Regions from separate parts of the Paenibacillus sp. FSL H7-0690 genome, predicted to be linked through region 2. Evidence: predicted binding sites of a transcription regulator. Region 2 holds the regulator's gene; the other holds the start of a gene.
The links. The regulator CtsR, encoded in region 2, represses protease genes until heat stress. The targets are predictions, from matches to a motif close to ATGGTCAATAAAGGTCAAACA.

Region 1 (15,978 bases), 790 kb from region 2:
GATTTCAGCACCTGTGCGAAGAGCTTCTTTGAAGCTTGGAGCTCCTACAGGAAGAACCATGAACTCTTGAACGTCGATGTTGTTGTCCGCATGCTCACCACCATTGATGATGTTCATCATTGGTACTGGTAGAGTTTTAGCGTTGAATCCGCCCAGGTATACGTACAAAGGAATATCCAAAGCTGCTGCAGCTGCACGAGCTACTGCCATGGATACAGCTAGGATTGCGTTAGCGCCCAATTTACCTTTGTTAGGAGTTCCGTCCAAAGTAATCATCAATTTGTCGATGCCCACTTGGTCAAGAGCGTCCATACCGATAACTTCTGGAGCGATGATTTCATTTACGTTCTCAACAGCTTTCAGAACGCCTTTACCCATGTAACGGGATTTGTCGCCATCACGAAGTTCTACAGCTTCGTGAGCACCAGTGGAAGCGCCGGAAGGAACGATAGCGCGGCCTTTAGCACCGGATTCCAGATAAACGTCAACCTCTACAGTAGGGTTACCACGGGAGTCAAGGACTTCGCGAGCATATACATCAGAAATAATAGTCATGTAAGTTAATCTCCTTTTAACATTGTTTTGGTCTTACTTGTATAGCTTAAAATCAAAGGCGTTATACCTTACCTTACTTACGGCTAGCAATCATGGATTGTCCGGTCATTTCCGCAGGTTGCGGAAGTCCCATCAAATCTAGGATTGTTGGTGCTACGTCTGCAAGAATACCGGATTCACGCAATACAACATTCTCAGTAGTCACGATGAACGGAACAGGATTGGTTGTATGAGCTGTGAACGGGCGACCGTTCTCGTCAAATACCATATCTGCATTACCATGGTCAGCGATAATAATGGCAACGCCACCTTTGGCAACAACCGCATCCACTACTTTACCTACACACTCATCCGTCACTTCTACAGCCTTGATTGTTGGTTCCAGCATGCCGGAGTGTCCAACCATATCAGGATTGGCAAAGTTAAGAATGATAGCATCCTGTCTTTCCGCTTCGATTTCCGCTACGCAGGCTGCAGCCACTTCGTATGCGCTCATCTCAGGTTGAAGATCATAGGTTGCCACTTTAGGAGAGTTGATTAAGATCCGAGTTTCACCAGGAAGCTCCTCGTCACGTCCACCGCTAAAGAAGAAGGTTACATGCGGATATTTCTCAGTTTCCGCGATGCGCAGTTGCTTCTTGTTTTGTTGAACAAGCACTTCACCCAATGTGTTATCCAGGTTCTTCGGTGAATAGGCTACATAACCTTGTACCGTTTCGCTGAAAGTAGTTAGGCATACGAAGTGCAGGTTTTGCGGGAACAAAGGACCACGATCGAAACCGCGGAAATCTTGATTCGTGAACACTTGTGACAATTGAATAGCACGGTCAGGACGGAAGTTGAGGAATACGACGGAATCGCCGCTCTCTACTGCCGTTACAGGTTTGCCTTCACTGTTTACAATTACACTAGGTTCAACGAATTCATCAAATACCGAGTTTTCATAAGATGAAGTGATGGCTTGCACAGCATCCGTGTATTTAGGGCCTTCACCATAAACCATAGCACGGTAGGCTTTCTCTACACGTTCCCAACGTTTATCACGATCCATGGCGTAATAACGTCCGGACACCGTTGCAATTGTACCCACGCCAACCTCTTCGATTTTAGCTACTAGATCTTGGACAAACTTCTTCCCACTATCAGGAGCTACGTCACGACCGTCCATAAAAGCATGGATATACACTTCATGCATATCTTCTTTTTTAGCCAGGTCAAGCATAGCAAACAGGTGGTTAATATGGCTATGTACCCCTCCGTCGGATACAAGCGCATAAAGGTGAAGCTTTTTGCCAGTGTTCTTAGCATTTCTAACTGCGCTAACCAGGGTTTCGTTATCGAAGAACTCACCCTCGCGAATCGATTTATCGATACGAGTCAAATCCTGATAAACGATCCGGCCTGCACCAATATTCAAATGCCCTACTTCGGAGTTGCCCATTTGCCCTTCCGGAAGGCCTACAGCTTCACCGCAAGCAGTGAGTGTAGTGTTAGGATATTGTTTCAGGTAACGGTCATAGTTAGGTTTGTTGGCTTGAGCAACGGCATTACCTTCTGTCGTTCCACGCAAACCAAAACCATCCATGATGATCAAAGCTACGGGTTTTGGAGCTGACATCTTACTTCGCCCCCTCAACCAATTGAACGAAGGAATCCGGTTGTAAGCTGGCACCGCCAACAAGCGCACCATCGATGTCGCTTTGGCCCATGTACTCAGTTACATTCTCAGGCTTCACGCTGCCGCCGTATTGAATACGAACAGCTTCAGCTGTTGCTGCATCATACAGATCTTTTACAAGACTGCGGATGTAAGCAATAACTTCATTAGCATCTTGGGAAGTGGAAGATTTACCTGTGCCAATAGCCCAGATAGGTTCGTATGCAATAACAACTTTTGCTGCTTGCTCGGCACTAAGACCTTGGAATGCAGCTTCAGTTTGTACTTTACATACTGCTTTAGTTTGATCAGCTTCACGCTCTTCGAGCTTTTCGCCAACACATACGATAGGAGTAATTCCGTGACGGAATGCAGCATGCATTTTCTTATTCACGATTTCATCCGTTTCGCCAAAATAAGCACGACGCTCAGAGTGGCCAATGATAACATAGTCCACACCAAGATCACTTAGCATTACACCACTGATCTCGCCTGTGTAAGCACCGTTATCTTCAAAGTGTAGGTTTTGTGCACCAATCTTGATGTTAGTACCTTTTGCAGCTGCTACAAGTGCAGGCAGGTTAGTAAATGGAGCGCAGATTACAGTCTCAACGCCTTCTACTTCTGCTTTGCCTTTAATTTCAGCAATAAAGCTTTCTGCTTCAGGAACTGTTTTGAACATTTTCCAGTTACCTGCAATAATAGGTGTTCTCATGACTTATGTTGCCTCCTTCTTAGGTCTTACTTATCGTTCAGTGCTTCTACGCCAGGAAGCGCCTTGCCTTCCATGAACTCAAGGGATGCACCGCCACCAGTGGAGATATGATCCATTTGATCAGCCAGGTGGAATTTCTCTGCTGCTGCTGCGGAATCTCCGCCACCAATAACAGTGTAACCTTCAGTAGTTGCACAAGCTTTTGCTACTGCAAGTGTACCTTCAGCGAATTTATCGATTTCGAATACGCCCATAGGTCCATTCCAGACAACCAGCTTGGAGTTCTTGATAATATCGGCATAAAGTTCACGAGTCTTAGGTCCGATATCAAGTCCTTCCCAACCTTCTGGGATTTCATTGTAATCAACGATCTTAGTGTTAGCGTCAGCACCAAATTTATCAGCAACAACAACATCAACAGGAAGCATGAAGTTTTTACCAAGTGCTTTTGCTTTTTCGATGAATCCAAGAGCAACGTCAAGTTTGTCGTTGTCTACTAGTGATTTACCGATTTCAAAGCCTTGTGCTTTAGTGAATGTATAAGACAATCCACCGCCGATCAGGACGTTATCAGCCAAAGACAACAAGTTATCAATAACATCAATCTTGTCTTTAACTTTCGAACCACCGATGATCGCAGTGAAAGGACGTTCTGGGTTAGAAAGAGCTTTACCAAGAACGGACAATTCTTTCTCCATCAAAAGACCGGATACAGCTGGTAAGAAATGAGCGATACCTTCTGTCGATGCATGTGCACGGTGAGCCGCACCAAACGCATCATTAACAAACAAATCAGCCAATTCAGCGAATTGTTTAGCCAGTTCAGGATCGTTTTTCTCTTCACCTGGGTAGAAGCGAACATTCTCAAGTACAAGTACGTCGCCTTCGCCTAGCTCAGCGATTTTTGCTTTTACAGCTTCGCCAATTGCTTCGTCAGCTTTAGCTACGGGTTTGCCAAGGAGCTCGGACAGACGTTCAGCAGCAGTAGTCAAACGCATGGAATCTACGAATTCGCCTTTAGGACGACCCATATGACTCGCAAGAATGATCTTTGCACCGTTCTCGATCAAATATTTAATGGTTGGAAGTGTTTCGCGAATACGAGTATCATCAGTAATTTTACCGTCTTCTACAGGTACGTTGAAATCCACGCGTACAAATACGCGCTTACCCTTTACTTCTACATCACGGACGCTTTTTTTGTTCATGATTAATTCCTCCACACCCAAAATTGTTTCTAGCAGGAAACAAGAAATACATTTAGAAAGAGCGGAAACAAGGAATTTCTGTTTCCGCTCTATAGATGTTGCTTATATCAAGTCAATTACTTAGCGATTTTAGCGAATTTCTCCAAAGTACGAACCAATTGTGCAGTGTAGGACATTTCATTGTCATACCAAGCAACAGTTTTAACCAGTTGTTTGTCGCCAACAGTCAATACTTTAGTTTGTGTAGCATCGAACAGGGATCCGAAAGTCATACCTTTGATGTCGGAAGATACGATTTCATCTTCAGTGTAACCATAAGTGTCTGGATCGGAAGCTGCTTTCATTGCTGCGTTGATTTCTTCAACAGTAACGCTCTTATCAAGAACAGTTACAAGTTCAGTCAGGGAACCAGTTGCAACTGGAACACGTTGAGCTGCACCATCCAATTTACCTTTAAGTTCTGGAATAACCAGACCGATTGCTTTAGCAGCACCAGTAGTGTTAGGAATGATGTTCTCAGCTGCTGCACGAGCGCGTCTGAAGTCACCTTTAGCATGTGGAGCATCCAAAGTGTTTTGGTCGCCAGTGTAAGCATGAATTGTAGTCATCAAGCCTTCAACGATACCGAACTTGTCGTTCAGTACTTTTGCCATTGGAGCTAGGCAGTTAGTTGTGCAAGATGCGCCGGAAATAACAGTTTCAGTACCATCAAGAATGTCATCGTTAACGTTGTAAACGACAGTTTTCATGTCGCCAGTAGCTGGAGCGGAGATAACTACTTTCTTAGCTCCACCTTTCAAGTGTTTTTCAGCTGCTTCTTTAGTTGTGAAGAAACCTGTGCACTCAAGTACGATATCAACGCCTAGGTCGCCCCATGGCAATTCTTCAGGGTTGCGGTTAGCAAGAACCTTAACTTCTTTACCATTGACTTTGAAGAAGCCATCATGCACTTCAACATCACCTTGGAATTTACCTTGAGTTGTATCATATTTAAGCAAATGAGCAAGCATCTTAGCGTCAGTCAAGTCGTTGATTGCTACCACTTCGATACCTTCTACATTTTGAATACGGCGGAAAGCAAGGCGTCCAATACGTCCAAAACCGTTAATTCCAACTTTTACACTCATTGAATAGTTCCTCCTAGAATTCGTTTTATTTATTCAAAACAGACGGTGAGGTCTGTCATGACAACAATGTTAAGTATGATGCAAGAAGTATGTTATTGCCTGCAATCTAAAAACTACGAAGATAGCTGTAGTTGATTGTCAATTTCCTTGCCTATTTCTACTGCAGCAGCCTCGTCCGTGACGAGAATATTCTCCTGCCCGAAACGCAGCATGGCATGAATGGCTTTGGCCTTGGGTTTGCCTCCTGCAATACCGATGACTTTCTCTGTCCGGATAATATCTTCTAGACGTAGACCCATCGTAAGCATGGTATGGACAACCTGACCCTCTTCATTGAAATAATAGCCAAAAGATTCGGCCACTGCCCCTTCACCCTGGATTTCCGAGACTGTAGCCTCGTCCAGTTTGCGGCGGCGGGTCATTTCAATGGCATCCCCAATCCCATGTACAATAATACGCGAACTACGGATGGTTTGTACAATCTCTCCAATATTAGAGTCAAGTGCCAGCGATTGGTATGCATCCCCGCTAAGCAAATCAGGGACATGCAACAACCGGTAGTTGGCTCCAACCCGCTTTGCCATTGTTGAGGCAATCGTGTTGGCTTGAATCTCCATACTCTCTCCTAATCCTCCACGCGCCGGAACAAACCAAGCGTTCTTATAGGAAAGGGACAACGGCGGTGCCAGTTGATCAGCCATATCGGCAAGCGTCGATCCACCTGTGACGGCAACTGTATCATCTGCGCGAAGTATACTCAGCAGCGCTTTCGCACCCGCTCGGCCAAGCTCTCGTTTGGTGAACGGCGATGACTCACAATCACCCGGTACTACAATAACTTTATCCAGACCATACGTTGCTCGAATTTTCTCTTCCAGCTCATCCAGACCAAATAGGCTCTTAACAACCGGCTCTAGCAAATCAAGCAGTCTACGTCCAGCAGCGCTAATGCGCATGCCAACACTCTCGATCTCAATAAGCCCTTGCGATTTCAGAAGATCCGTCTCGGCACGCAGTACCCGCTCAGTCATATCTAGCGAAGCGGCTAGCGTTCTGCGCCCAATAATATCGGACAGCATGATCTGATGAAGAATCGTGTACCGTCTCTTAAGGGTTTCCATGAGATCAGGCAGAAGCTGCTTTTGGATATCTAATAAATTACGCATACTTTCACTCCTGCAACTTCGTCTTCCTCTATTCCCTTGTTCATGGTCTCAAAACGTCCCGGGTAAACTTTTTAAGTCCCACCCATATTCTAACCAAATATTGCTCGAAGCGCAAGTCTTCCGAGAGTAGAATTCTCAAGCGCTTGTCTTCTTATACATTAATAAGGTCAGAAAAAGATATAGCGCCCGATGCCTGTCCCTAGAGCGCTTGTCCAGTATTAATATTACATTGCAATTGTGTAAAAATTGTATTATAATCATTTTTGTTGCGCCCGTGGTCCAATGGATATGACGTAGGCCTCCGAAGCCTGAGATCCAAGTTCGATTCTTGGCGGGCGCGCCATTAATTTCATTTTTGCACATAATTTAGTAGTGCCTATACTACTACTTAACCAAAGAGCCGCTTGTCGGCTCTTTTTTTTGAATATAAGTTTGACTTTCTTTGACTTTTTGTTTGAATTTGTTTATCATGTGGGTAATACGGCAAGAGTAAAAATGAATACATTTGAAGAACCAATATCAAGGAGGTTTTCCACGTGAGTTATATTCCTATGGTAGTAGAACAGAGCAACCGCGGCGAGCGCGCTTATGACATCTATTCCCGCCTGCTGAAGGACCGCATCATTTTCCTTGGAACGGAGGTTAATGACGTGGTAGCCAATTCTATCATCGCACAAATGCTGTTCTTGGCTGCCGAAGATCCTGACAAGGACATTCACCTTTACGTGAATAGCCCAGGCGGTTCCATTACTGCAGGTATGGCTATTTTTGATACAATGCAGTACATTAAACCAGACGTTTCCACCATCTGTGTGGGTATGGCAGCTTCCATGGGAGCTTTCCTGCTAAACGCTGGCGCCAAAGGCAAACGCTTCGCACTGCCTAACAGCGAGATCATGATCCACCAGCCTTTGGGTGGTGCTCAAGGTCAAGCAACGGACATTGAAATCCGTGCCCGCCGCATCCTTAAATTGCGCGATAAGCTGAACCGTATTCTAGCAGAACGTACGGGTCAACCTCTAGAACGTATTGAGAAGGATACAGATCGCGACTACTTCATGACTGCTGCAGACGCGGCTGAATACGGTATCGTAGATAAAGTAATCGAGAAGACATTGCCTAGCGGTGTGTAAGCTATAAAGTAAAAATATAAAGAGGCTGTGCTCTATCCGTTATGGTTAGAGCACAGCCTCTTTATATTTTATAGAAGACCTAAATCCAATTAAGCCAGCCCGCCATAACCTAGCGCATCCAGCTTCTCGGCAATTACGCGATAACCCCGGCCATTCGGATGCAAATGATCAATGGATAACAGCCCTCTCTCATTTCCTGCGAACTCACTGTAAATCGAAGCAAATCCACATACTCGGCTGCTGTACTGTGCTGCGTATTGATTAAACTGCCTGACCCACTCTGTCGCACCAACCACCTGAGGATAGGGGTTATATAATCCCACAATTCTAATGATAAAAGGTCTACGCGTCCTCGCCTTCAATTGTATAAGGATATTCATAATTGCAGAGAAATTTTGTTTGCATTCCTGAAGCGATCTGCGCAGTTCTGCGGATAAGTTGCCTTGCTGTCTTGCTGCTGATTTGGCCGCGTGAATCAAATCATTACCACCGATAGACACAGTGATGATATCGGCTACTCGAACGGCCTCACGCATCATGGAATTTCCGCGCAGCCGCTGCTCCAGCTCTGAAGTAGTCATTCCGTTCACGCCTAAATTCGTAGAGGCTACAGTAGTCCGCAGTCTCCCTTCTGCCATTCTACGGTACACCGGTACAAAACCGTTACCTGGCAGAGCACCAAATCCAGTCGTCAAGGAATCGCCAATTGCAGTATATTGGTAGCCCATAGCTCTCCCCCGTTCATAAACTAGTTACTCCCTTTAGCATATGAACAAGAGACAACTCTGGTAAGGGGGAGATGTCTTGTGCCGACATTAGCGGAGACGAAGCATTTCCATTTATTTTATGCCAGCAAACGGGCTACTGCCATCCGGCAAAAGCTCTTTGAAACTAAAAGTATACTCAGGGAAGCCTGCAGCATACGCTGTGTACTCATATAATTGGAAGAACAGAACAACCTTGTCGTCCTTCAGATAGAAATATTTCTCCGTATTCAATCCGTTGAATCCTCCCAAATAACTATCCTCTGCCTTCAGCAGCTTGCTCAGCTTTGCATTCAGCTGTTTTTTGTAGTTTGGATTAGCTCCAAACAGGTCGCCCAACAGTAGACGTTTACCATCCTTAAGCGAGAAGGTGAAGGCTTCACGGTTAGTCATTCCATGGGCGCCGCCCGTATCACTATACTGATGCATCACTATGCTGATCACACCATTCTGATTGTAGGTCACTACATAACCTGAATCATAGGTGTATTTGGGCTCTGCTCCATCTCGATCGGAGATATCCTGTTCTGCACCCGCCGCGAATTTCATAACACTTTCCTTCAAAGTATTATTAATAGCTTGTTGCGCACTGGAGTTGCCCAATCCACTGATCTTCGGATAATCAAGCTGAATAAAAGCTTCTGCCCGATCTTTAGCATAAGTTTCCGTGGTTACCGTTAGCGCGTTCTGCGGTCTGTTCACCACATTCAGCCTACTGGCGGCCCGACTCCAATCTACCTTATAACCCATATAATCATTTAACAATCCTGATGGAACATAGAGGCGATTATTAATTAACTTCCCTTCATACTCTCGAATGAAATAGTTGTTCACCCACACAGAAGTACCGTAGCTGGATAACATCAACTTGGCCTTGGTCGATCCTTTTCCAATCATGTACGCATTTTCCTTCTTATCATACACAAGCGGTAATCCCAACACATCTCGCATAAAAGTTAGGGGAATCCAGGCCAGTCCTTCCTTCAAAATACCTTCCTGCAACGAATTTATCCCGTTTGCCTTTAAAACGATACGCGAATCAATAGCTTTATTCTCCGTTTTACTAGCTGCTGCATAACCCGTTTCGCTGGGCAGTAGGCCTCCAACAAACAATAAACCTGCTGACATCAGACCTATGCCCCATTTGCGCGCTGATTCTTTTGAAATAATATTCATCATCTTATTTTTCCTCTCCTTTCCAATTTATTAAACAGAATCGTAGAGAACTTACACAAAAAAAGAGGCGCCCCCCCACTATTACTAGTGGAAGACACCTCTCCTCTCTGCATTCACCTTGTTCTGATACTATTTCAATTCATACATTACGCTCAGCTGAGTTGTAACTTTAACTACTCCGGGTTGCACGGATGTGCTTGCACCAGCATCTGCTGCAGCCATATTCATTTTTAGATTCTGTTCAAAATAAACCGGAGTGATATCGCCATCATTTTGGCTGACCGTGATCACTTGACCCAAGCTGCGTTTAGCTGCCTTAGCAATAGCCCCTGCTTTAACATCTGCATTCGCCATCGCTTTTTCAATCACCTGAGCTTCAAATGCAGAAGTATCTTCCACAGAAAAACGTGCATTTCCGATATTATTCGCCCCTGCCGCAGATGCAGCGTCCAGCAATTCACCAACCTTGGTCAGATCTCTATAAGACACTAACAGCGTATGATTGGCGTTGTACCCCTTCACTTGCTGTCCTTCTTTTTCGCTGTAACTATAATTGGGTTGCACATAAAACTGCGTGCTTTGAATATCTTTATCTGCAATTTTCCAAGTATTCTTCAGTAAAGTCATAATCTTCTGAATTTTAGCGGCATTGGTCTTCTGCGCTTCTTGCGCAGTTGTGGCTGTAGTATCCACACCGATGGACAAGTATACGATATCCGGCTTGAGGGACAATTCGCCTTTACCTACTACACTAACGACATTTTTCTGCACTTCATCTGCGTAAGCCTTTGCAGGACCTTGGAAAACACCACTCATGCTGATCCCTCCAATTAACAAACTCCCTACGATCATCACTGAACCAATTTTCTTCAATAAACCTTTCATATTTGCCAGCCCCTTTCATTTCTTGTGATTTGTTATTATCCTCTAGACGAGTCATTTTGGTAAATGTTGCACGTTCTCCATCTATTTTTTGGTATTAAAAAAAGCCCCGAAGGGCTTTTGGTCATGCGATAAATAAAGTCTTCCTAGCAGAAACGATGTTGTCTTCCTATTATTGGTTCTCAAGCTCTTCTTTGCTGACCAGACTTGTCAAAGCGTTTACAGCTTGATCGGCATCCGCACCGTCCGCGCTAATGTAAATCTCCGTGCCGGAACTGATAGCGAGGCTCATAATCCCCATAATACTTTTAGCATTTACTTTTTTATCATCTTTTTCCACGAAAATCTCCGACGAAAACTTGTTAGCTTCTTGCACAAACAATGCTGCCGGTCGGGCATGAAGCCCTGTCTTCAACCGAACAACTACCGGGTGCTTTGTCATGAAACGCTTACCCCCTAATTGAGTTCTCCCCAAAAGTTTCACATTAATTTTATATTATTATATCATTATAACGTAAACCACACTAGAAAAAAAGTAATTAGCCGCCTCGAACCTTGTCCGCCAGCTCATCAATCTTACGAAGCCGATGATTTACTCCCGACTTACTGACTGTACCTTTGAGCATTTCACCAACCTCCTTGAGGTTGATATCTGGATGCGCCATTCGAATTTCTGCTACTTCACGCAGTTTATCCGGCAAATTCTCCAGTCCCACTTCTCGCTGCAACAGCTTGATATTCTCAATCTGCCGCACCGCAGCACTTATTGTTTTGTTGAGATTTGCGGTCTCGCAGTTCACGATCCGATTCACGGAATTACGCATATCGCGCATAATTCTTACATCCTCAAATTTGAACAGCGCCTGATGCGCTCCAATCAAACTTAAGAATTCAATAATCTTCTCGCCTTCTTTAATGTAAAGAATGAACCCTTTTTTACGTTCAATACAGCGTGCGTTTAGGTGGAATTCCCCAGCCAGATCCACTAATGCTTTACAATGTTCCTCATACATCGAGGAAATCTCCAAATGGTAGGAGGAGCCTTCCGGATTATTAACCGATCCGCCAGCCAGAAAGGCACCGCGCAAATAAGCACGCTTGCAGCAGTTATTCCCAACAATCTCATCATCAATACCATCGGTAAAAATAAATCCTTCCGACACAATTCTAAGATCCTTTAGGATCTCTTGTACACGGTTTGGGATTCTGACGATATAGACGTTATTTTTCTTCAAACGCATTTTTTTACGCACGAGTAGCTCAATATGGACCTGGTAATATTTCTTAAGTAAAGAATATACCCGCCTTGCAATCGCGGCGTTCTCCGTCGAAATGTCGAGAATAACCTTTTTGCTTGAAAGCTGCACAGATCCATTCATACGGATAAGCGCTGACATTTCCGCCTTCTCGCAGCAGGGTTCACTCTCCACCATCGTCAGCTCTTTTTTGGTAAGGGCCGCAAAAGACAAGGGTCTCACCTCTTTCTTGATAAGTACTTCGTTCTCATCTATAAGTTATACCCTAGGGTTTCTGTTTATCCAATCCTGCACAAGCTGATAAATGTGATGACTAAGCTTATCGGTATCATGTCTCAAATAAGTTCGGAATAAAACCAGTTTATCGGCTATAACCTTGTATCCATTGCCATCCAGCGCTTCTTTATCAAGCTGCACCGGGCGCGCGCCCTTCTCGGCGTACTTCGTCTGGACCTGTTCCGGAATCTCACCGTCATTAACAATAACATAATCGAATAAATCGATCCCGATATGATCATATACAGCTTGAAGATGGTCGCTGACGGTATAGTTATCCGTTTCACCCGGCTGAGTCATTACGTTGCAGACGAAAATTTTGATAGCATTCGAAGATACAACCGCTTCTGCCAGTTTCGGAACAAGCAGGTTGGGAAGAATGCTCGTATACAGACTGCCAGGACCCAGCAGGATCGCATCTGCATTCCGAATCGCCTCAAGCGCTTCGGGCAACGGTTCTACATCTGGCGGCTCCAAGGACACTCGTCTGATGATCCCGCCAGCTTCAGGGATTTTAGACTCCCCCGTGATAATCGTGCCGTCCGACATTTCTGCATGCAGGATTACAGCTTCACCGGCCGCAGGCAATACCCGGCCGCGAACAGCGAATAATCGACTAAGCTCCCGTACAGCCGTAACGAAATCGCCGGATATATCCGTGAGCGCAGCAAGAATCAAGTTGCCGAGACTATGACCAGCTAGTCCCTCACCCGTGTTGAAACGGTATCTCATAATCTCTGCCATGAGCGGCTCAACATCAGCCATAGCTGTCAATACGTTGCGGATGTCCCCAGGAGGAGGCATTTGCAGTTCACTGCGTAAAATACCAGAGCTTCCCCCATCATCGGCAACGGTAACAATAGCAGTAATATCTAATGGCTTCTCTTTTAAACCACGAAGCATAACAGATAACCCCGTGCCACCGCCCATAACGACGATACGTGGACGCTGTCTTTGTTCTTCAGCCACTATGACCCCTTCTCTCTAGTGCCGATCACGCTCGGAATCCCGATGACTAACGGTTACGGATTCCGTCTCGCTAACGCCCAGCATTTTACCCAAATACTCGGAAATGGCTACGGAACGGTGTTTACCTCCCGTACAGCCAATGCCAATGATAATCTGGGACTTACCTTCCTTACGATATTGCGGAATTAGAAAATGAAGCATATCGAGCAGTTTGGTCAGGAACACCTGTGTTTCAGGCCACTTCATTACATAATCGTAGACTTCACTGTCCTGGCCGGTTTTAGGCCGCAGATGGTCCACATAATGTGGGTTAGGCAAGAAGCGGACATCGAAGACAAGATCTGCATCAATAGGAATACCGTACTTAAATCCGAAGGATGTAATATTGACGGAAAGCGTACTTTTTCCTAGATGCGAAAACCGTGAAACGATCTTCTCCTTAAGCTGTACGGGCTTCATACTGCTGGTATCTAAACATAACGTAGCTGAATTTTTCAATTCTTCAAGCATCTTACGTTCTAGCTTGATACCATCAAGCGGCAGCCCCTTAGGTGCTAATGGATGATGACGTCGACTTTCCTTGTAACGCTGAACAAGTACTGAATCTGTAGCATCCAAAAACAAGATCTCACAGCCAATGGTTGACTCATCCTTGATATAGGCAAGAGACTCAGACAAAGCAGTGAAGAATTCTCGACCACGCAGGTCAATTACAAGGGCTACCTTGGCAATCTTACCCTTTGATTGTTCAATTAGCTCTGCGAACTTGGGAATCAGCACCGGTGGTAAATTATCGACACAGAAGAACCCTAGGTCTTCCAGACTCTGTACAGCAATTGTCTTCCCCGCACCTGACATTCCCGTAATAATAATCAGGGTGGCTCCAGCCGTTGGGGTATTGTCCAATTCGGTCATAAAAGCGTCCCCTCCCTAGATTTAGTATATGAATACTTCCCGTCTTTTAAGAACGCAGCAAAAGGCCGGCAGCCCCAACAATACCTGCGTCATTGCCAAGCTCAGCTGGAATAATCGAAACACCAGTTTGAAGCGGAGCCGGTGTCAATTTCGCAAACACACGACGAACCTCATCAAATAGAATATCTCCAGCCTTAGACACACCGCCGCCAACGATAAATACTTCAGGGTTAAGCACAGCCGCAACAGAAGCCATGGATTTACCCAGATAGTATGCTGCACGATTCACTATACGGATAGCTACTTCATCGCCAGCCTTAGCCGCATCAAAGACTTCTTTCGCAGCAATCTTCTCTACCATAGAGAGGGAAGTGCGATCGCCACGAGCTACTGCATCATTAGCCATGCGGATAATACCTGTAGCGGAGGAAACGGTTTCCAGACAGCCCATGTTGCCACAGCCGCATTGAATAGCTTCCAGATCCGGCACTACTGTGATATGACCAAGCTCACCAGCTAATCCCGCAAAGCCTTGATAAATCTTTCCATTAATAATGATTCCGCCACCGACACCTGTTCCAAGCGTATAGCAGACACAGTTATCAACGCCACGTCCCGCACCGCTCCAAGCTTCGCCCAGTGCAGCCACATTCGCATCATTGTCTATTTTGACAGGCTTGTTCCAACGATCTTCCAAAATGGAACGGATCGGCACATCTCTAAATCCTATGTTAGGCGCAAGGATGATGATTCCTTCACGAATATTTGTGAACCCGGCTACACCCGCTCCTACACCTGCAAGCTGATCCCAAGAGTACGGGGAATCCTCCACAATTTGGCGTACATACTTCTCGATATTATCGATAACAGTATCGACACCCTCTGCAGTTCCTGTAGGTCCCTCATAAGTATGTAGCAGGGTACCTTCAGCATTACAGATTCCAACCTTAATTGCAGTTCCACCCAAATCCACGCCAACGTAGATATTCTCAGACATGTAACAAGCCACCTTTTTTTATACTAAAATAGTTAATCCTAAGTACCAACTATAATAGAAGCCCTCTCTGTGGTCAAGGAAAGACAACACACCCGGGAATTCCTTATTTTAAGAGTATACTCTATTATATTCTAAAAAGACCCCCTTACGCCTAAGTAAGAGAGTCTTGTACCTATATTATTATCTGGAAAATAACCCAACGCACCGATTTATTCTGATAAAATGCGCTTTTGGCCCTCTAATGCTCGGATTGGAGCGATATTCTGTGTGAACTCTAGCGTGCCCATATATTGGCCTGACTCGTCTCGTACAGCGAAGTAACGGATGTAGATAAACTTATCCTTGATATTGATCCAGAAGTCTTCAGCATCCTTACGGCCTGCCTTAAAGTCTTCCAAAAGCTTCTCTACCACATGAACACTTTGCGGGGGATGACAGTTCTGTACTGTACGGCCGATAACCGCTTTAGTTCGGGCAAAGATACGTTCCTTCCCGTGTGAAAAATATCGGACAACATCATTCTCATCAATGAAGGTTAGATCTACAGGAAGATGGTTGAGTACGGTCTCCAGCTGATGCAGTGACAACAACCCTGTCTCAAAACGGATGAACCCGCCTTGCGGCGTAGCTCCTTCTGTTTCTTCCAGCACTGTGCCGTCCGGCTCAGCGGCCCGCTCAGGGATCCACTCCTGCTCCGGTGCGGTTAGGCAGAACCCGATCTCATCACTCTCCCGGGCGATTTTGACCCATTCATCTTCCGTCAGTTTGTCCAGGGCCATGGGCAATAGAATATTTTCTTCCTTAAAGATCATTTCATTAACTTCCTTGATGATCTCCTCAAGCTGAATGCCTATTTCTGCTGCGTTTCCGCTATAAGTGCTGAGCGCAGCTTTTGCCTCTTTAATCATACGGCGGATATTATCATCCACTCCCCACATTACCTTGGTTGGGCCATAAATGCCGTATTTTTCGAGGTATGGGAACAGCAGATTTTCTTTTCGGCTATAGTGTTTATCAAGATCCAGCAGCAAGCTAAGATCCTCCAACAATTTGAAGATCAGTTCCTCACTATCATTCTTTTGAAACTTTGTTGCGTGCAGATCCATGCGGAAGTTAACAAGTTTTTCGATCTCACGATTCTCCAATTTGAAGGTGTGTACTGGATGGCCTGGCTGCTCCTCG
Region 2 (15,978 bases):
TTTACCCGCTTTTTGCAGATGTGGAATAGCTAGCGCAGAGATCCGTTTAGGATCAGCATGCTTAATATAATGATTATTCAGATGCGCCAGCTTGTTTTTATCGAATACAGCCGGGCTTTTGGACAAACGGTCCGCATCAAAAATAGAAATAAGTTCTTCTTTACTGAAGATCTCTTCTTCTCCCTCTGGAGACCAGCCAAGCAGAGAAATGAAGTTAACCAGAGCCTCAGGTAAGTAACCCAATTCATCATATTGCTCGATAAACTGAATAACGGATTCATCCCGTTTGCTGAGCTTCTTGTGGTTGTCGCCAACAATAAGCGTCATGTGACCAAATAAAGGTGGCTCCCAGCCAAGCGCTTCATAGATCATAAGCTGGCGGGGTGTGTTGGAAATATGGTCTTCTCCACGCAATACGTGAGTAATAGCCATCAGATGATCGTCAACAGCTACCGCGAAGTTATAGGTCGGAATTCCGTCCTTCTTCACAATAACAAAGTCACCCATTTCTTTTGTGTCAAAAGAAATACTGCCTTTTACGAGATCATCAAACGCATACGTACGATCTTCTGGCACACGGAAGCGAATGCTAGCCACTCGTCCCTCAGCTTCAAAAGCTAAACGTTGCTCTTCAGTCAGATCACGGTGTTTGCCAGAATAACGAGGCGTTTCTCCGCGGGCAGTCTGTTCTTCACGTTCCGCTTCCAGCTCTTCCTCTGTGCAATAGCAGCGGTAAGCCAAACCTCTGTCCAGCAAATCCTGCCAATGTACACGATATAAGTCAAGACGTTCTGTCTGACGATAAGGTCCGTACTCTCCGCCCACATCAACGCTCTCATCCCAATCCATACCCAGCCATTTCAAATACTTAAGCTGGCTCTCTTCACCACCAGCGACATTGCGCTTTACGTCTGTATCTTCAATTCTGATAATGAATTTACCGCCTTTATTACGGGCGAACAGATAGTTAAACAGCGCCGTTCTGGCGTTACCTATATGTAAATGTCCCGTAGGGCTCGGTGCGTAACGCACCCGGACTTCATCCGTCATTGTATTCCCTCCGCTTCATATGGTTGAACTTAATTTACTACTTAGACCATCTCAAGATGATATCACATCTTGGAGTAGACAGACAATAGATTGTGCGGCAATTCCTTCGCCGCGTCCGGCAAAACCAAGCTGCTCAGTTGTAGTAGCTTTAACATTCACCTTGGACGGGTCAGCATTAAGCGCACGTGCGATAATCTCGGTCATTTGTGGAATGTACGGAGCCATCTTAGGCTTTTGGGCGATAATCGTTGAATCGATATTTCCCAGCTTATATCCTCGCTCACGAGCAAGTGCCCATACCTCTTCTAATAACTTCAAGCTATCTGCGTCCTTAAAAGCTGGATCTGTATCCGGAAAATGTCTGCCAATATCACCAAGTCCAAGTGCGCCTAGAATCGCGTCACTAACTGCATGTAGCAGCACATCTGCATCGGAATGCCCAAGCAATCCTTTTTCGTATGGAATCGTAACTCCCCCAATAATACAAGGCCTGCCCTCTACCAGCTGATGCACATCAAATCCTTGTCCTACAGCGATCATGATTGTCCCTCTCCCCTGTTTCTTTCTGTGAATTCTGCATAATCCAAATCATCAGGTGTCGTAATCTTAATATTTCTGTAGCTTCCCTCTACCACAGAAACCGGAATCCCCGCACGCTCCGCCAAGCTGGAGTCATCGGTGCCCAGAAAGCCATCCCGCTCCGCCGCTGCATAAGCCTCCAGCAAATCAGAAAGACGAAAAGTCTGCGGGGTTTGAATCGCCCACAGACTTCGCCGATCCGGCGTAGACAGTACTTGTCCTTCATTATCCACCTGTTTGATCGTATCCTTGACGGGTACAGCAAGAACCGAAGCACCCATCTGCTTCGCTCGTTCGTAGCAAGCCTCAATTTCATTTGGCTGTACAAACGGACGAACACCATCATGTACCATTACCCACTGTGTCGTAAGTTTCAACAACCCTTTATGTACGGAATGCTGACGCTCAGATCCACCAGTTACTATAGCCTTAACCTTGTCCAGCTTATAGAGCTGTATCCATTCCCGGCAGCGTTCAATATCCTCTTCACCGGTTACGAGCACGATTTCAGAGATCAATTCGTGCTGCTGGAATACCTCCAGCGTATGAACGATAATCGGCTTCCCCTGCAGTAACAAATATTGCTTGCTCTCCGCAGTTCCCATTCGCGTTCCTCTGCCTGCCGCCACAATGACGACGCCCACACTGTTTGACATTAATCTGGCTCCTGTCTTTCACGTATAATCCCATCATAACGTGTTTGGCGGGCATTTCCAACCCATAGGACAGTCCCCATACACTTTATCTTCACTTATTGCGCTTTTTCCAAAAGTTTTGGCTTAGCAAATATCATTCGGCCAGCCGAAGTTTGCAGCACGCTAGTGACCAGAACCTCCATCGTAGTCCCGATATATTCACGTCCGCCTTCTACAACAATCATCGTTCCATCATCTAAGTAGGCTACCCCTTGCCCATGTTCTTTGCCATCCTTAATGACCTGAACTACGATTTCCTCACCAGGCAGCACTACAGGCTTCACAGCATTCGCCAGATCGTTAATATTCAGAACGGAAACACCCTGCAATTCGCAAACCTTATTTAAGTTGAAATCATTAGTGACTACTTTACCTTGGAGTACCTTCGCTAACTTCACTAACTTACTGTCAACCTCAGAGATTTCTTCAAAATCTCCCTCATAGATCAATACCTTCACATCAAGCTCTTTTTGAATTTTATTGAGAATATCAAGCCCACGCCGTCCCCGGTTCCGCTTCAACAGATCCGAGGAATCAGCAATATGCTGGAGCTCTTCAAGCACGAATTCAGGTATGACAATGGTTCCCTCAATAAATCCCGTCTTACAAATGTCAGCGATTCTTCCATCGATAATAACACTTGTGTCGAGAATTTTATGTTCCTCAAGCCCGCGGCCTTCCGGCTCAGCCGCTTGACCCCAGCGTCCAGATGTCCACAGTGCAGCTAGCTCCTCTTTTTTCTCCAAACCGATCCGCAGCCCCAGATATCCAAAAGCTAACGTAGCTGGCACTTGCAGCAGCTGCCCAGCTTTCCCAAGCCAGATCATTGCAGGGTATAACAGGAGAGATAACAGAAGCCCCCCTGTTAGCCCAGCTGCACTTGCAGCTAATTCATTCATTGGAATACGCGAACAGTAGTGAACCGCCTCCCGCAGTTTTGAACCTCCCCATTCCGCGCATAAAGACCCCGCAAACAAAAAAATAATGGCACCCAGCACCGTAAATAAAATGCTTCCTTCTACAGGTAAGCTTTCACCCAGCTTTTCCATCCCCTTGGGGAATCCTCTTTCGAGCGCATGGTATAGCGAAAAACCTGACCAAGCACCACATATTAAGGCAAAAGACAAAATCACTTTTTTCCACATAACCTAACGCACCTCCTTTTTATTCATCCTAAATGGATCTATTCCTCACCAGTATGTTCCAATTTTCAAGACGATAAACTTGGGGTAGCGCTGGAAATGCAAAAAGGCTTTGCCATCCCCCAGGGAAGACAAAACCTTTGGTCATAATTTATTCAGTTACCTTACCTTTTGGACCGATTAACCGTTCTTGGAATGATACACTTTATCCTCTGAACGGCTACGACGACGATGACGGCGTCTGGCTGTCAACCGATCAATATTTTGCTTAAAGCCGTATAATGCGTAAATTCCAAGTAAGACAAAGATCAGCTTAGCGATTTGCTCTGGGAACACAACAGCTACAGCCACTGCAACAACAATAACCACTGGCGCTCCAACCACCGCTTTTTTCGGCAATCCAATCTTTTTGAAGTTAGGATATTTAACAGTGCTGACCATCAAATAGGATAAGAGCAGTGTAGCAACGATCATAAACGGAGCCGAAACATCTTTATTAAAAAGAGCTAATGTGGCCAGTACACCACCTGCAGCAGGAATTGGCAAACCGATAAAATAACCCGGAACCCCCGGACGAACATTAAAACGGGCTAAGCGCAAAGCACCAAACACCGGAAAAATCGCAGTTACTGTCCAGCCTAATGCAGAGTTCAAATCCTGCAGGCTTGAGACGTACAAAATAACGGCCGGTGCGACTCCGAAAGAAACGACATCAGATAAGGAGTCCAACTCCTTGCCAAATTCGCTTTCGCATTTTAGAGCGCGAGCTACTCGACCATCTAAGCCGTCTAACAGCATAGCAATAATAACCATGATAGCGGCCATGCTAATCTTACCGTCAAACGCCATCATGATACCAAACATTCCGAGCATCAAATTACCTATCGTAAAAAGACTCGGAATTGATTTTTGTATCATTTCTTCACCTCAATTTTCTAACTTTGGCCTTTAACGTCCCCAATATTACGTGATTGTATGTTATTTACATTTGCCTGTCAATAAGAACTTGCTTCTGTAAACGTTTGAGCCCATCCTGAATATTACGGGCCCGCACCTCCCCAATTCCGTCCACTTCATCCAATTCAGCTATGCTTGCGGACATCAAATTAGGCAGCATTTCAAACCGCTCCACCAGATTGTGAATGATCACATTCGGAAGCCGCGGAATTTTGTTAAGCAGGCGATAACCACGTGGAGTCACCACTTCTTCAGAGGTAATTGCCGTAGAGGAATAACCCAGTATACGGGCAATATGGTTATCATCCATCAGATCATCATCGCTTATCCGTTTGAGACCGGCGATAATTTCACGGATTTTATCTTCCTGCTCTTCCTTAGCATAGTCTCTGTATAGAAGCCATGCTTCTTCCTCTGTATTTCCAACCAGTTCTTCCATCTGCATGCTGATCAGGCGTCCTTCGTTGCCCAATTCGTTGATATAGCGTTTGATCTCCATTTTTATGCGCAAAACCATCTCTACACGCTGGATAACACCCACTACTTCAGCAACGGTAACAATGCCCTCATATTCTGAAGCTGACAAATTCGTCAGTCCTTGCGTGAGCACTGCTTTATACTTCTCGAGTGTCTGAATCGCTTGGTTAGCCTTTGCCAAAATAGCCCCGATCTCTTTGAGTGCATAACGTATCGAGCCTTGATAGAGCGTGATGATATTGCGGCGTTGTGAAATGGAAACCACCAGCTTACCCGTTTGCTTCGCTACCCGCTCCGCGGTCCGGTGACGGATCCCCGTCTCGATGGATGAGATAGAGGAATCCGGTATAAGTTGTGTATTAGCATACAATATACGCTTTAAATCCTCACTTAGAATAATAGCTCCGTCCATTTTAGCTAGCTCATATAAATAATTGGGTGAAAAATCGCAGTTAATGGAGAATCCACCATCCACTACGTCCATCACCTCAGGACTGTACCCTACGACAATAAGTGCCCCTGTCTTAGCGCGCAGCACATTCTCCAAACCTTCCCGAAAAGGTGTACCCGGTGCCGCCAGTCTGAGCAGATCATTCATATTCTCTAATTGGTTATATTCTTTCATATCCCTGTGCCCCCTAATCTAACGCGACCGATAGTGCATCTGCTACGGTACTGACGCCAATAATCTGGATATCTTGCGGGTGCTTCCATCCCTTCATGCTCTTTTCAGGCATAATCACCCGCCGGAAGCCAAGTTTTGCGGCCTCCTTAACGCGCATTTCCGCGCGCGAAACGCCTCTTACCTCACCGGTAAGTCCTACTTCTCCGAAGAAAACGTCGTAAGGTTTTGTTGAAATATCACGAAAACTGGAGGCGATACTAATAGCTACAGCTAGATCAATCGCCGGTTCATCCAGCTTTACTCCCCCGGCAACATTCAGGTATGCATCCTGATTCTGCAGGAACATGCCCATCCGTTTCTCGAGTACAGCGATAATAAGTGCCATCCGCTGGTGATCCATGCCTGTGCACATTCGCCGTGGGGAAGGGAAGTGGGTGGCAGCAACAAGTGCCTGAAGTTCTACAAGCACAGGTCTAGTTCCCTCCATACTTGCCACCACAGTAGAACCAGCCACGCCAAGCGGACGTTCCGATAAAAAGAGCTCCGATGGATTCTCTACTTCGGTAAGCCCCGCTTCACCCATTTCGAAAATGCCGATTTCATTCGTAGAGCCAAAGCGGTTTTTTACAGCCCGCAAAAGTCTATACGTATGATGCCGCTCACCCTCAAAATACAGCACGCAGTCCACCATATGTTCAAGCATCCGTGGTCCAGCAATAGCCCCTTCCTTGGTAACATGACCAACGAGAACTGTTGCAATTCCACGAATCTTAGCGATACGCATAAATCTTGTCGTACACTCCCGAACCTGGGTCACGCTGCCTGGCGCACTCGTTACTTCTGGCATAAATACGGTCTGAATAGAATCGATGACAAGAAATTGTGGCTGGATTTGTTCGATCGCTTCTTCTATGCTTTCCATATTTGTCTCACATAGTACATAAAGCTCCGTTGACAACGCATCGAGGCGATCCGCGCGCAGCTTAGTTTGCCTTACCGATTCTTCGCCCGAGATATACAGTACTCGCAATCCCTGTGTTGTAAGGGCGTGCGAGGTCTGTAATAAGAGCGTAGATTTACCGATTCCTGGGTCTCCCCCTACTAGTACCAGCGATCCTGGTACGATCCCCCCACCGAGAACACGGTTAAGCTCACCTATACCTGTCAGTATGCGCGGTTCCTTGTCACTTTCTATACTTATGATCGACTGTGCCTTTTCTTTACTATGAAAAATAGGGGCATTCATTCCCTGTGTTTTGACTACGCTTTCCGTTTCCTCCACCATGGAGTTCCAAGCCTGGCACCCTGGGCATTTCCCGAACCATTTTGGCGATTCGTATCCACAGTCGGTGCAAAAAAATTTTGTTTTTGCTTTAGCCATTTGTTCTCCTTACGGTCCGAACTGTTTACAATTCGGATCATTTTCTTCTAATGAAAGTTTACCATTTCTACCCCTTTAACGAAAGGTCATTCGGTATTTGCATTAAATGTATATTTTAAATTGATCTATTTCCAATAAAAAAAGCTTCCGCTCCTCTATAAATAAGGAGTGAAAGCCTTGTTTATTTTATTCGGATTCTACTTCTTTTTCAAGCGCTGGCGCTACTGGAGCGTCCACTTTAGTCACCACAAGTTCTCCCCCGACCTCATCAATATTGAGGGAATCACCCTTTTGGATATTTCCTCTCAACAATTCCTCAGAAAGACGGTCTTCAATATGCTTCTGAATTGCCCGACGCAATGGACGTGCACCAAAGGCTGGGTCATAACCTTCTTTAGCCAAGAAGGCCTTCGCTGCATCCGTGAGTACGAAATCAACATCATATTCACGCAGGCGCTTGCGCAGCTCATCAGACATCAACGTAACGATCTCAGCGATATGTTTCTCATCGAGTGAGTGGAAGACGATGATTTCGTCGATCCGGTTCAAGAACTCTGGACGGAAGCTCTTCTTGAGCTCTTCCATAACCTTGCCCTTCATATTGCCGTATTCTGCTCCTGCATCTTGCACAGCCGTGAATCCAAGCGTTGAATTCTTCTTGATTGCCTGTGCGCCTACGTTAGAGGTCAGAATGATAAGTGTATTGCGGAAGTCAACTACCCGGCCTTTGGAGTCGGTGAGGCGACCATCTTCAAGCACTTGCAGCAAAATGTTGAATACTTCCGGATGTGCTTTTTCAATTTCATCAAGCAGTACTACCGAGTATGGTTTACGACGTACCTTCTCTGTTAATTGGCCGCCTTCTTCATAGCCGACATATCCAGGAGGGGCACCAACTAAACGGGATGTGGAGTGCTTTTCCATGTATTCCGACATATCAATACGGATGACCGCATTCTCATCGCCGAACATGGCTTCAGCAAGCGCACGAGCCAACTCAGTTTTACCTACACCCGTAGGACCGAGGAAGATAAAGGAGCCCATTGGACGTTTCGGATCTTTAAGACCCGCACGCGCCCGGCGCAATGCCCGGCTGACAGCCTTAACAGCTTCGTCCTGACCAATCACTCGTTCATGCAGCAGAGCTTCCATGTTAAGCAGACGGTCGGTCTCTTCTTCTTTCAGCTTGCTTACAGGGATTCCCGTCCAGCTTGCAACAACCTGTGCGATATCTTCAGGTGTAACTTCAGAATCGGTGCGTCCTTGTTTTTCTTTCCACTGGTTCTTAGTCGTATCAAGCTCTTCACGGATTTTTTGCTCCGTATCACGCAGGGCAGCCGCTTTCTCAAACTCTTGGCTCTGAACAGCAGAATCCTTCTCCTTGCGGATATCATCCAAGCGCATTTCTAGTTCCTTCAGATTTGGCGGGATAGTGTAAGAGTGAAGCCTTACTTTAGACCCTGCTTCATCGATAAGGTCAATGGCTTTATCCGGCAGGAAACGATCCGGAATGTAACGATCAGACAGCTTTACAGCTTCCACGATAGCTTCATCCGTAATTTTCACACGGTGATGTGCTTCATAACGATCGCGAAGTCCAAATAAAATTTGTACCGCTTCTTCTGGAGATGGCTGATCCACCGTAATCGGTTGGAAACGACGCTCCAAAGCTGCATCTTTTTCAATGTATTTACGATATTCATCCAGCGTAGTCGCACCGATGCACTGAAGTTCTCCGCGGGCTAAAGCCGGCTTAAGAATGTTGGAAGCATCAATAGCACCTTCTGCGCCACCAGCACCGATCAGCGTATGAAGCTCATCGATAAAGAGTACGATATTCCCCGCTTGGCGAATCTCATCCATGATTTTCTTGAGGCGGTCTTCAAACTCACCGCGATATTTAGTACCAGCCACTACCGAGCCCATATCGAGCGTCATTACGCGTTTGTCGCGCAGTGTTTCTGGAATTTCATTATTAATGATTTTTTGGGCCAAGCCTTCAGCAATAGCTGTTTTACCAACCCCAGGTTCACCTATCAACACCGGGTTGTTCTTCGTCCGGCGGCTCAGTACTTGAATAACACGTTCAATTTCCTTGCTGCGACCGATAACTGGATCCAGGTTGCCATCCTTGGCATAAGCCGTCAAATCGCGTGCTAGACCGTCTAGAGTAGGTGTGCTGACATTAGCAGGTGTTCCGCTATGACTGGATGCAGCCTCGCTGCTTCCCAGAAGCTGAAGCACTTGCTGACGAGCTTTGTTCAAGCTGATGCCGAGGTTATTAAGCACACGAGCCGCGACACCTTCTCCTTCACGAATAAGTCCTAGCAGAATATGCTCAGTGCCGACATACGTATGTCCCAGCTTGCGGGCTTCGTCCATCGACAACTCGATTACTTTTTTGGCGCGAGGAGTATAAGCAATGTTCGTAGGTTGTTCTTGGCCTCTGCCAATCAGTGTCTCCACTTCGTCCTGGATTTTCTCAAGACCCAGACCCAAAGCGATTAATGCTTTAGCAGCAATGCCGTCTCCTTCACGAATAAGTCCTAGCAAAATATGTTCTGTGCCAATATTGTTGTGTCCTAAACGAACAGCTTCTTCCTGCGCTAGCGCTAGCACTTTTTGTGCGCGTTCCGTAAATCTTCCAAACATCATATCTCCTGCACCTCCATGAATAATAAATATCTATATTAATGTTGTGTTCCCAGTGTTTCTCGGAGCAGTTTCGCCCGATACATATCCCGTTCAGTGGCGTTCATCTCGTCACCGAACATTTTTTGCAGAAATCCTGGCTGTGTCTTAACGTTAAGCTCATTAAGCACGGAAATCGAAGGGCCTTCCAGTATGCCAAGGTCAACCCCAAGTCTCACATCAGACAGCCGTTGTGCGGATTCTTTAAGCTCCATTAGAGCTGCATAACACAAAATCCCATAAGATCTTTTGACTCGGTCTGTAATTCTTAAAGCGGAATCTACAAGCAGCCTTTCACGGGCATTTCGTTCATGCTCTATAATCTGGGTGACTACACTGTGAAGGTTCTCGATGATTTCACTTTCCGTTTGACCGAGAGTAATCTGATTGGAAATTTGAAAGATATTCCCTACTGCTTCGCTGCCCTCACCATAAATTCCTCTTACAGTCAATCCCACTTGATTCACTGCTGACAATATGCGATTGATCTGTTGGGTCATTACTAGTGCTGGCAAATGCAGCATTACTGAGGCACGCAGCCCTGTACCCACATTGGTGGGACAACTGGTCAAGTATCCTCTTTTATCATCAAAAGCGTAATTCACAGCCGATTCGAAGATATCATCGATGGCTGTCGCACGTTCCCATGCTTCTCTTACCTGAAGACCCGGGAACAGACATTGGATCCGCAGATGGTCTTCTTCGTTAATCATGATGCTAACCGACTCATCTTCATTTAATATCACAGCTGCGCCACGTGAATCATTAGCCAGATTAGGACTGATGAGATGTTTCTCGACCAATACCTTTTTATCCAGTTCATTCACTTCAGCAAGCTTTATTAGTTGAAAAGATCCGAATTCGGCAGCAGTTTCCCCATGAAACACAGGGGCCAGCAGCTCTAATACTTCTTCCGATTGCTCTAAGGAAGCAAGCATAGGGAATGGAAGATGCTCTAAATTACGTGCAATACGCATACGGCTGCTAATTACAATCTCGGAGTGACTGCCTCCCGAGCGCATCCAATCACTAAGCGCTTGTTCAGTAAATCGGAGACTTGACATGTCATATCCCCCCTATATATCAAAGACTTTACTCTTGTGCCATTTCTTTTTCAAGTTGGCGAATTTGATCCCGCAGCTCTGCCGCAGTTTCGAATTCCTCCTGTGCGATACTTTGCTGTAATTCCAGCTTCAATTCATCAATTTGCCGCTTGAACACAATTTGTGCTCCAGCACGTTTAGGAATCTTGCCTACATGCGAAGTGCTGCCATGCACCCGTTTAAAGAGCGGGTCCAGTGCACTGTTGAAATATTTATAACAGGAGCTGCAGCCAAAACGACCCAATTTGCTAAACTGCGAGTACGTCATTCCACAATTCTCACATTGCAGACTCTGCGTAGTCTTCGTAGCAGCCGTCTTTTCCTTACCGGCCCCTTCAAGATCAAGCAGACCGGACAGCAAGCTGTGAATGGAGAATCCTCCAGCAGTTCCCGGGATCAGTTCACCCTTCTCCCGCGCACAGCTCTCGCAGATATGAAATTCTGTCTTCTCTCCATTCACGATCTTGGTGAAATGGAGTGTTGCTGGCTTGACGCCACATTCCTGACATTGCATAAGCGAAAGCCCCTCCCTTATGATTGACAATTATTTGCCTAACAAAGAGATTAACATCGCCTTCATAATCTTGGCCCGAATCTCATCCCGATATGGAATCTTAACCGTTAGGCAATCCCGAGAAACAGCAGCGCGCATAAGACACGCCTCACGCTTGCTTAGAAAACCAGCTTCCTCCAGTTGATAAATCAACCCTTCGGCAGCGTTCTGATCTATCCCGCCACCTATAGTATGGTTTAAATGGGCATGCAGTGCCACGTTGGGCGGCAATTCAAAACGTTGAATACGAATATATCCCCCGCCACCACGTTTACTTTCCACCACATAGCCTTTTTCCAGTGTAAAGCGTGTACTAATAACATAATTGATCTGTGACGGTACGCATGAGAACTGGTCCGCCAGGTCATTTCGCTGGATTTCCACCGTACCTTCGGGACTTTCATGCAAAATATTCTTCAGATATTGTTCAATAATATCAGAGATATTGCGCATCACTCATCCTCCAGTGCTCTTTAAAGCTTCATAATATCGCTTACGGCCCGCATCCTTAATGACATTCATTAGTGAACTTCATTCATATAAGTCTGAAGAAAACTTCACGAATTCAGAGGATCGCACTGTATGTCATCAGGTGCGTTGACTTTGACTTTCTTTGACTTTTTAATATTATAACATATTCTGTGCTAATTCCAAGAGGATTCTCTTATTTTTCACTTTTTTCAGCGAATGTATTCGGAAATAAAGAACTCTCCCAGCATCTTTCGAAGGGGAGAGCCTAATTATTTTCTAAAAATGATCAAAAAGTGCAGTTTCAGCTTGCGGTATGATTTCTTCGAGCCATTCCAGAGCCGTCGGATTACCAGTCACACGTCCATAACGAGCCAGCTCTGCCGGGCGTTTATATCCAAACATTAGAATCGTCAGCGAACCAATATCACAGCTTAAGTCAGCTGCATCCCGTTCACCCTCTATACGCAAGAAAGCTGCTGCTCCCTTTTCGGAGACAGTCCATTCCCACAACCCGTCATTCCATGGGGCATATTTATCTTCAATATAGATAACCTGTTTCTTCTGACTGTTGTGACGCTTAAAAGAATAACTCTCCACGAATGCTTTAGCATTAACAATACGCGCCATAAAATAAGGATAATTCTCCTGCTCTATACGCGGATCAGGCAGCAAAAAGGGTAACATATCATCGGATGGCACCAGTTTTAGCGATGCACCGGTCACCATCGAATCGTGATTCGCAAGAAATGTCCATAGCCCCTGCCGGGCCTGTTCGTTCAAAAACACAAATTCATCAATGACCAGCTCTCTATTTTCTATCTTATATAGTACGTATCCTTCAGGTTCCCCAAGCTGTGAATAAAATACCGCAGTCTGACCTTCATCATCCAGAACAGAGTTTTCCCACCAGTCCAAATCACGCTTAAGTGTTCCGTTATATCTAACTGCAAAACGATTGTATAAGTTGTCCAATACTTCGATATCTATAACACCACGTCTTACCTTGCCCTCAACTTCAACCTTCTTGGGAAACTTGGCAACAGGAATGGAGTATTTCTTATATTCACAATAAACTTCCCAACCAAATTTGCGATAAAAGGGGATCAAGAACGGATGCAGAAAAGATAATGTCTGCCCCGCCTCATTCATCGTTTGCAGCGTATGCGCTAGGAGCTTTGCCACATGCCCCTGTCTGCGATTCTCTGGCCATGTCGCTACCCCTGCGAGCCCTCCCATAGGTACTAATCTACCTTGTATGTACACTTCGAACGGAAGAAGAGTAAGTTTAGCTTCCAAAGTACCTTCTTCAAAAGCACCCCATACGCGTTCTGCTTTAAATCTTTCCTTAGCATTCGCCCTTTTCTCACTAGGCAGCTTATATTGAAAAGCATATTCAGATAAATCCATGCTTAGATCAAACTCTTCTGAGTGCAACTGTCTGATATCCACAAAACTCACCTCATCATTTATGAATTTACTTTTATGGTTAGTATAACAAGAGAGTGTATTGTGTGCGAATTATAAGGATATTTTTCGAACTTTTTTTAGTTATCCACAGCCTTAGGCAGTTTTAAAAATAGTCTTGTAATCTTGTTCTATTCAAGTTAAAATAATTATCCACTTATTAATCCCTCTATCCACATAAATATGACTATATCCACAGCAACCCGTGTATTACTTAGGTTTTCTGTTGACAGATCTACATAAATATGTACTTAATCCACACCATTTGGTGATTTTTTGCCTTTTAATCATCTATCCACATGTGCGTAAGTTTTCTGCAAATTCCAATGAATTATCCACAAGTTTTCCACAATCTATAATAGACGCAAAAAAGCCACTGTCGAGTTATCAACAGTGGTCTATTTGTGCTTGGCAACGTCCTACTCTCCCAGGACCCTTCGGTCCAAGTACCATCGGCGCTGGAGGGCTTAACGGTCGTGTTCGGGATGGGTACGCGTGGAACCCCTCCGCTATCGCCACCAAACATGCGTCTGTCAAACAGACGCTGCCGCGTGAAATTCGGTTCATCACCAGAAGTGACAATGAATTTCTAAGCGTATTTCAGGCTTGATGCCTGAAAACTGAATCCGAAACAAATCTGCATTCTACGTATAGGATAAGCCCTCGACCGATTAGTATTGGTCAGCTCCATGCATTGCTGCACTTCCACCTCCAACCTATCTACCTCGTCGTCTTCAAGGGGTCTTACTAATTGGGAAATCTCATCTTGAGGGGGGCTTCACGCTTAGATGCTTTCAGCGCTTATCCCGTCCGTACGTAGCTACCCAGCCATGCTCCTGGCGGAACAACTGGTGCACCAGCGGTACGTCCATCCCGGTCCTCTCGTACTAAGGACAGCTCCTCTCAAATTTCCTGCGCCCACGACAGATAGGGACCGAACTGTCTCACGACGTTCTGAACCCAGCTCGCGTACCGCTTTAATGGGCGAACAGCCCAACCCTTGGGACCTACTTCAGCCCCAGGATGCGATGAGCCGACATCGAGGTGCCAAACCTCCCCGTCGATGTGGACTCTTGGGGGAGATAAGCCTGTTATCCCCAGGGTAGCTTTTATCCGTTGAGCGATGGCCCTTCCATGCGGTACCACCGGATCACTAAGTCCGACTTTCGTCCCTGCTCGACTTGTAGGTCTCGCAGTCAAGCTCCCTTATGCCTTTGCACTCTGCGAATGATTTCCAACCATTCTGAGGGAACCTTGGAACGCCTCCGTTACTCTTTAGGAGGCGACCGCCCCAGTCAAACTGCCCGCCTGACACGGTCCCCGTACCCGATAAGGGTACTAGGTTAGAACCTAGATACGATCAGGGTGGTATCCCAACGGCGCCTCCACCGAAGCTTGCGCTCCGATTTCTACGGCTCCCACCTATCCTGTACAGATCGTACCCAAATTCAATATCAAGCTGCAGTAAAGCTCCATGGGGTCTTTCCGTCTTGTCGCGGGTAACCTGCATCTTCACAGGTATTAAAATTTCACCGGATCTCTCGTTGAGACAGCGCCCAAGTCGTTACGCCATTCGTGCGGGTCAGAATTTACCTGACAAGGAATTTCGCTACCTTAGGACCGTTATAGTTACGGCCGCCGTTTACTGGGGCTTCGGTTCATAGCTTCGGGTTACCCCTAACCACTCCCCTTAACCTTCCAGCACCGGGCAGGCGTCAGCCCGTATACTTCGCCTTGCGGCTTCGCACAGACCTGTGTTTTTGCTAAACAGTCGCTTGGGCCTTTTCACTGCGGCCCCCTCGTGCTATTCACACTACCGGGGCACCCCTTCTCCCGAAGTTACGGGGTCATTTTGCCGAGTTCCTTAACGAGAGTTCTTCCGCGCGCCTTAGAATTCTCTTCTCGCCTACCTGTGTCGGTTTGCGGTACGGGCACCTTCTCCTGGCTAGAGGCTTTTCTTGGCAGTGTGAGATCATGACCTTCGCTACTACAATTTTCGCTCCCCATCACAGCCCAGCCTTAATGATGTGCGGATTTGCCTACACATCAGCCTCACTGCTTAGACGGACATCCATCAGTCCGCGTCACTACCCTCCTGCGTCACCCCATCGCTCATAGCGGATTACGGTGGTACAGTAATTTCAAACTGTTGTCCTTCGACTACGCCTTTCGGCCTCGCCTTAGGTCCCGACTTACCCTGAGCGGACGAGCCTTCCTCAGGAAACCTTGGGCTTTCGGCGGATCAGATTCTCACTGATCTTTTCGTTACTCATACCGGCATTCTCACTTGTGTAGTGTCCAGCGCTCTTTTCAGTACACCTTCAACCCCTACACAACGCTCCCCTACCCCAGATACATAGTATCTAGCCATAGCTTCGGTGGTGTGTTTAGCCCCGTTACATTTTCGGCGCAGAGTCACTCGACCAGTGAGCTATTACGCACTCTTTCAATGGTGGCTGCTTCTAAGCCAACATCCTGGTTGTCTGTGCAACTCCACATCCTTTCCCACTTAACACACACTTGGGGACCTTAGCTGATGGTCTGGGCTGTTTCCCTTTTGACAATGGATCTTAGCACTCACTGTCTGACTCCCGGCAATAAGTATATGGCATTCGGAGTTTGACTGAGCTTGGTAATCCTTGCGGACCCCGCACCCAATCAGTGCTCTACCTCCACTACTCTTATACCGAGGCTAGCCCTAAAGCTATTTCGGGGAGAACCAGCTATCTCCGAGTTCGATTGGAATTTCTCCGCTACCCCCACCTCATCCCCGCACTTTTCAACGTACGT

Region 1: the regulator CtsR is predicted to act here: its motif matches at 6,858-6,878, upstream of clpP (ATP-dependent Clp endopeptidase proteolytic subunit ClpP).

Annotation. Positions count from the first base shown of each region.
Region 1 is NZ_CP150281.1:176,270-192,247, reverse strand. Features, by position in the region: gene eno (phosphopyruvate hydratase) at 1-555, opposite strand, end outside; gene gpmI (2,3-bisphosphoglycerate-independent phosphoglycerate mutase) at 629-2,173, opposite strand; gene tpiA (triose-phosphate isomerase) at 2,175-2,927, opposite strand; gene MHI32_RS00925 (phosphoglycerate kinase) at 2,954-4,135, opposite strand; gene gap (type I glyceraldehyde-3-phosphate dehydrogenase) at 4,252-5,262, opposite strand; gene MHI32_RS00915 (sugar-binding domain-containing protein) at 5,376-6,428, opposite strand; tRNA gene MHI32_RS00910 (tRNA-Arg) at 6,697-6,771, shown strand; gene clpP (ATP-dependent Clp endopeptidase proteolytic subunit ClpP) at 6,965-7,561, shown strand; gene MHI32_RS00900 (GDSL-type esterase/lipase family protein) at 7,651-8,289, opposite strand; gene MHI32_RS00895 (DUF4163 domain-containing protein) at 8,401-9,504, opposite strand; gene MHI32_RS00890 (SIMPL domain-containing protein) at 9,631-10,386, opposite strand; gene MHI32_RS00885 (HPr family phosphocarrier protein) at 10,556-10,825, opposite strand; gene whiA (DNA-binding protein WhiA) at 10,923-11,852, opposite strand; gene MHI32_RS00875 (YvcK family protein) at 11,898-12,845, opposite strand; gene rapZ (RNase adapter RapZ) at 12,900-13,799, opposite strand; gene MHI32_RS00865 (ROK family glucokinase) at 13,846-14,796, opposite strand; gene MHI32_RS00860 (DUF438 domain-containing protein) at 15,006-15,978, opposite strand, start outside.
Region 2 is NZ_CP150281.1:6,302,595-6,318,572, forward strand. Features, by position in the region: gene gltX (glutamate--tRNA ligase) at 1-1,050, opposite strand, end outside; gene ispF (2-C-methyl-D-erythritol 2,4-cyclodiphosphate synthase) at 1,102-1,590, opposite strand; gene ispD (2-C-methyl-D-erythritol 4-phosphate cytidylyltransferase) at 1,587-2,285, opposite strand; gene MHI32_RS27885 (PIN/TRAM domain-containing protein) at 2,381-3,469, opposite strand; gene pssA (CDP-diacylglycerol--serine O-phosphatidyltransferase) at 3,647-4,384, opposite strand; gene disA (DNA integrity scanning diadenylate cyclase DisA) at 4,449-5,525, opposite strand; gene radA (DNA repair protein RadA) at 5,539-6,906, opposite strand; gene clpC (ATP-dependent protease ATP-binding subunit ClpC) at 7,093-9,561, opposite strand; gene MHI32_RS27910 (protein arginine kinase) at 9,597-10,661, opposite strand; gene MHI32_RS27915 (UvrB/UvrC motif-containing protein) at 10,690-11,214, opposite strand; gene MHI32_RS27920 (CtsR family transcriptional regulator) at 11,245-11,706, opposite strand; gene MHI32_RS27925 (GNAT family N-acetyltransferase) at 12,001-13,173, opposite strand; rRNA gene rrf (5S ribosomal RNA) at 13,595-13,711, opposite strand; rRNA gene MHI32_RS27935 (23S ribosomal RNA) at 13,840-15,978, opposite strand, start outside.